Prochlorococcus marinus subsp. pastoris str. CCMP1986: one gene and its partner. The protein of the gene in region 1 interacts with the protein of each later gene in a pairwise test. Links are inferred from orthologs where the notes say so. Each region holds a gene or a part of one and is shown in the gene's direction. Other genes may lie near its edges.

What was found. Proteins that work in one complex are often made in the same cells at the same time.
Region 2: the proteins of rlmN (region 1) and ftsZ interact in binary tests that used the Escherichia coli proteins (3 or more experiments, as listed by UniProt). The link is inferred for Prochlorococcus marinus subsp. pastoris str. CCMP1986 from one-to-one orthologs.

Annotation. Positions count from the first base shown.
Region 1 is NC_005072.1:1,411,674-1,414,526, reverse strand. What follows is about bases 65-2,839. They hold rlmN (23S rRNA (adenine(2503)-C(2))-methyltransferase RlmN), read left to right. Parts: upstream 65-816; coding sequence 817-1,863; downstream 1,864-2,839. Other genes in these bases: TX50_RS07950 (HEAT repeat domain-containing protein), read left to right, coding at 2,079-2,839; TX50_RS09980 (hypothetical protein), read left to right, coding at 1,934-2,059; TX50_RS07960 (high light inducible protein), read left to right, coding at 634-786; TX50_RS07965 (DNA-directed RNA polymerase subunit beta'), read left to right, coding at 65-584. Outside these bases: more of TX50_RS07965, read left to right, coding at 1-64; more of TX50_RS07950, read left to right, coding at 2,840-2,849.
Region 2 is NC_005072.1:1,261,334-1,264,305, forward strand. What follows is about bases 33-2,926. They hold ftsZ (cell division protein FtsZ), read left to right. Parts: upstream 33-868; coding sequence 869-1,984; downstream 1,985-2,926. Other genes in these bases: TX50_RS07020 (cell division protein FtsQ/DivIB), read left to right, coding at 33-691; panB (3-methyl-2-oxobutanoate hydroxymethyltransferase), read left to right, coding at 2,139-2,912; hemW (radical SAM family heme chaperone HemW), read right to left, coding at 2,905-2,926. In the rest of the region: more of TX50_RS07020, read left to right, coding at 1-32; more of hemW, read right to left, coding at 2,927-2,972. UniProt on the Escherichia coli protein: Essential cell division protein that forms a contractile ring structure (Z ring) at the future cell division site. The regulation of the ring assembly controls the timing and the location of cell division.

The DNA of each region.
Region 1 (2,853 bases):
TAGAGTTAAGACAAGTAGAAGATACAAATCAAGCAATGTCTATTACTGGGGGGGCACCCGCAGAGTTTACTCCAGTATTATTAGGGATAACTAAAGCTTCACTAAATACAGATAGCTTTATTTCAGCAGCCTCTTTCCAAGAAACCACAAGAGTTCTCACTGAGGCTGCTATAGAAGGTAAATCTGATTGGCTTAGAGGTCTAAAAGAGAATGTGATTATTGGAAGACTGATACCTGCTGGTACAGGTTTTAGTGGGTTTGTTGAAGAATTAGCCTCAGAAGCTGGACCTCATCCTGATATTCTTGCAGAAGAATCCGGTGGGTATAGAAGGACCCAGAATTTAAGGCCAGACTATACAGTTGACATGCCGCAAACACCCATTGTAAGTTCTACTGCTATTCTTGATGACCCAAGTGATGAAGATTTAGAAACTACTAGGAATAGACATGGAATTGATCCTACATCCAGCAATTTTGCTGCTTTTGCAAGGCCAAATGCTGAAAATCAATTTTCTGAAGATCAATTACCTGATCCTGCAGCTTTGGAAGGGTTACAAGAGGAAGGACTTCTCTCTGATGGATAAAGGCTATTCTCATTTTCAGATACTAGAATGCTATTTTAAATTTTAATTAATGATTAAGCCTGATATTGTTCCTAAAAGAAAACTACCTCGTTACGGGTTTCATTTTTATAATGAAAAACTTAATGGAAGAATGGCGATGATTGGTTTTATAGCACTTATTCTTACTGAATTATTTTTAAAACATGGATTATTATTATGGTGATGCTCCTAATTAAATAAGTTTATTAATAAATTGAAGAATCTTCTTGGATGTAGTGTTAAAGATCTAGAAAAAATAGCTTTGAATTATGGTCAAGCGGCTTTTAGGGGACGTCAAATTTATAATTGGCTTTATAACTATAAAAACAGGTCTAAAAGTATTGATGAAATTAATGTCTTGCCATTAAAGTTTAGAGATCAATTAAAAAATGAAGCCTTTTTATTTGGAGAATTAACCTTAAAAGAAAAGTATTTAGCAACAGATGGAACCTTAAAGTTGTTATTAAATACTAGAGATAATGAAAGTGTTGAATGCGTTGGTATTCCAACTGAGAAAAGATTAACTGCATGCCTATCAAGTCAAGTAGGATGCCCAATGGATTGTAAATTCTGTGCTACTGGTAAAGAAGGATTAAAAAGATCTTTAAAAGTAAGTGAAATACTCGATCAAATTTTATTTATTGAAAATCAAATGAATCAGAAAGTATCTAATATTGTTTTTATGGGAATGGGTGAGCCCTTGTTAAATATTGATGAGTTACTTCTGTCAATTAGATCAATCAATGAGGATTTCGCTATTAGTCAGAGAAAGATTACAGTAAGCACTGTCGCTATTCCAAAAATGATAAGTAAATTATCAGAACTGTCCTTTCAAGTTTTGGGTAAATGTCAGTTTACGCTTGCAATAAGTTTGCATGCTTCAAATCAAAAAATAAGAGAAGCTATCATACCGAGTGCAAAAAATTATCATATTAAAAATATTATTGATGATTGTAGAGAATATGTAAGAGAGACTGGCAGAAGAGTGAGTTTCGAATACTTAATGCTCCATGGAGTTAATGATAAATTAGAACATGCTGATGAATTAAGTAATCTAATAAAAGGTTTCCAATGCCATGTGAATTTGATTCAATATAATCACATTGAGGAAGTTGAATTTAAGCAAACCCCTATAAAAAATGCTCAACTCTTTCAAACCAGACTTTCTAATAGTGGGATTAATGTTAGTTTTCGAAAAAGTAGAGGCTCAGATAGGAATGCAGCATGTGGTCAGTTAAGGCAAAATGACAAGATCAAATAATCATATTTAAAAACTTTTTATTAAATTTAACTTAAACACGTTATTATTGATTTAATTCTTTTTTTTATTATTGGGATTTATTAGAACTAAACTTTTACCTTTTGCAATTGTTAGTTTATTCGGCGTTGCTTTTTTTGCTGTTAGTGCAAGGATTTGGCTACCTGGAGATATGATGTCACCTGCTCCGATTAATTAATCTTTATTATTATTTGATAATGACTAAAAGAAAGGATATACAAAATGAAAGTTTGGCAGAAATAGCAATAGATCCAGATGTTTTAGCTAAAGAATTATCTGTAGAGCTCGAAATTGATCCTTTAGAACAGATTGATAAAGATGGTTTCTCAAGAGGAACTTTAGATAAAAATTTAGAATGCGATGAAGCCTTGAAATTACTTAAGGGTGACAGAGAGCAAAGAATTCAAGGCTTAAGAATATTTTGTGAATATCGAGATAAAAGATCTTTCCCTCTTTTACTTCCTTTACTTGATCAACCTTGCCCAGTAGAACGAATGAGTGCTGTATATGCTTTAGGTAGAAATCCATTTCCTAGCGCAGTAGAAAAATTAGTCAGTCTATTAGAAACAGACGACAATGCATATGTAAGAAGAGCTACTGCTTGGAGTCTAGCTAATTATGATAATGAAATTGTTTTGAAGCCATTAATAAACTCATTGAAAAATGATGTGGCTTCAGTAAGATTATGGTCATCTAGTTCTCTAGCGGAAATTGGAAGTACTTCATCCTTTAACGCTCAATTAGCGGCTGAACAATTATTAATTAGCTTAAAAATAGATAATGAGCCCGTGGTAAGAAGTAACTGTATATGGTCTTTATGTAGATTGTTTGAAAAATTAAATGAAATTTCGCAAGAGAGTTTTGTTGATGAATGTACAAAAATTGCTCTTTTTGATAAAGAACCTTCAGTTATGGAAGAAGCTAAAACTGCTTTAGATTCAATGGGGATGAAAGGGTTTTATAAATAGAGTT
Region 2 (2,972 bases), 150 kb from region 1 along the record:
TTTTTTGTTAATTACCTTTTTATTTTTTACAAGTTATGCAACCTCTAAAATTTTCAAAAATGTTAATTACCAAGATGTTTCTATAGTTGGTAGCGAATTATTTTCTATCGAGGATATAGTTGTAAACTCATCTCTAAATTTCCCTACCTCGTTGATATTTGTCAAAAGCTCATACACAGAAAGAGAATTAAAAAAGAATTTATCTCTAAAGAATGTTTCAGTTTTTAGACAAATATTCCCTTTTGGTTTAAAAATTCTAATTAAAACAAGAACTCCAATAGCTTATGGCGAACGGCTTTTTAAAGGGGAAAAAATAACTGGTTTTATTGATGAAGATGGTTTCTTCATCAGTCTAAAATATTCAGATCAAGAAAATTTGAATAAAATAACTAGTAAAGTTTTTGGATGGAAAGAAAACTTTAGAGAGACACTATCAAAAATTTTGAATTACCAAAAATATAACGATGTTGAATTCATTACAATAACTTTCTCCCCTAATGGCTTTTTAACTTTAGAGGAAAAAAGTCTTAAAACAATATTGTTAGGATTTAATCCAAAAAGAATAGAAAATCAATTACAAATAGTAAATAATATGAAAAACCAAATAAGAGAAAATAATATCTTAGAAAAAATAGATAATATCGACCTAATTGACCCCAACAATCCAAAAATTAAAGTGTTCAAACCCTAATAATTGAAAACAAATTTCATAAAAGTTTTTTTGATTAGATCAGTAATTGAAAGGGTTTCGGTTATTCACTCAAATTTTTGACAAGTTAATATTTAAGGACTTTCTTCAAGAAAATCCTACATATCAGCTTAGTGAGTTCATAATGCATCCAATACTAGTATTTGATTTTATTTAGAGATGAGCTTCGGAAACAATCCAAACTTTGATCAATCAAAAGACATCCTTCCAAGTCAGAATGCCAAAATTGAAGTAATTGGTGTCGGGGGTGGTGGGAGTAATGCTGTAAACAGGATGATTGATAGTGATCTTGAAGGCGTTTCATTCAGAGTTTTAAATACTGATGCGCAAGCATTATTACAATCTTCTGCAGATCGTAGAGTTCAACTAGGTCAGAACTTAACAAGAGGTCTTGGAGCAGGAGGGAATCCAAGTATTGGTCAAAAAGCTGCTGAGGAATCTAAAGATGAATTGCAACAAACCTTAGAGGGCTCTGACTTGGTTTTTATTGCTGCAGGTATGGGAGGAGGAACTGGGACAGGAGCGGCTCCAGTAGTTGCTGAGGTTGCAAAGCAAAGTGGTGCTTTAACTGTTGGGATAGTAACCAAGCCATTTTCATTTGAAGGTAAAAGGAGAATGCGTCAGGCAGAAGAAGGGATTGCAAGATTAGCAGAAAACGTTGATACGCTTATTGTGATTCCAAATGATCGTTTAAAAGACGTAATTGCAGGAGCTCCACTTCAAGAAGCCTTTAGAAATGCTGATGATGTTTTAAGGATGGGAGTTAAAGGTATAAGTGACATAATTACATGCCCTGGATTAGTTAACGTTGATTTTGCTGATGTTAGGTCTGTAATGACTGAAGCTGGCACTGCCCTGCTTGGTATAGGTATTGGTTCTGGTAGATCTAGAGCATTAGAGGCTGCTCAAGCCGCAATGAATAGTCCTTTACTAGAAGCGGCAAGAATTGATGGAGCTAAAGGTTGTGTGATAAATATTACAGGTGGGAAAGATATGACATTAGAAGATATGACCTCAGCTTCAGAAATTATTTATGATGTTGTAGATCCAGAAGCAAACATAATAGTAGGTGCTGTTATAGATGAATCAATGGAAGGCGAAATACAGGTAACTGTTATTGCAACAGGTTTCGAAACCAATCAACCGTTAAAACAACAAAGGATTAAAAATAGATTATCTAATCAGCCACTTTATAATATTTCTGATAATAAAGACACAGGTACTAATATTCCAGAGTTTTTAAGATTAAGGCAGAATAAAAAAGATATCGAATAATCGCTAAAATTAAGTGACTCGGTTATCTCGCCTGCCTCAAGCATCCCTTGTGGCTGCTACCTTCCGATCCTGACCAGGTTTGGGCGTTAAAACCGCGAAAGGCCGAGTCTTAAATATATTAGCAATTTTTGATAAAAAAAGATACATAGCTTTTATGTTGCCATCAGAACTAGTTAAATATAAAAAAAAATCTCAAAAGATTATTGCATTAACTGCATGGGATTCTATTTCAGGTTCTCTAGCTGAACATTCAGGAGCAGATATTGTTCTAGTGGGAGACTCTTTAGCAATGGTCTGTTTGGGATACAAATCGACCTTGCCTGTTACGTTAGAGAATATGATTTATCATACAAATGCAGTTTCTAGAGGGTTCAGCAAAGAAATAGAAGAACAGTCATTATTAGTATGTGATATGCCTTTTCTTACTTATCAATGCGGAGAAAACAAGGCAGTGGAATATGCAGGAAAAATAATTAAGAATACTTATGCAAAGGCAGTAAAAGTTGAGGGCGCTGATCCAGAGGTACAGAATGTTATTTCAAGACTCATAAGGATGGGAATTCCTGTCATGGGTCATTTAGGGCTTACTCCACAAAGCTATTTGAATCTAGGATTTAAACAACAAGGGAACAATTCAGAAAGTCACGAAAAAATCAAACGAGATGCTTTATCACTAGAAAAATTAGGATGTTTTTCTATAGTTTTAGAACATATTCCAGAATTACTTGCTAAAGAAATTCAAACCGAATTAGAAATACCAACAATAGGTATAGGTGCAGGAAAATTTTGTGATGGACAAGTAAGAGTTACTGCTGATTTATTAGGACTAAATGATAAGCAACCTCCATTTTGTAGACCAATTATTGATGGAAAAAAAATTTTTGGTGAAAAACTAAAAGAATGGGTAGCAGCCGAAAAGCTCAATTAAATTTTTCCCACCATCTAAACATTGAAACAAGAATTTGATTGCTTAATTCCATCCCTTTTG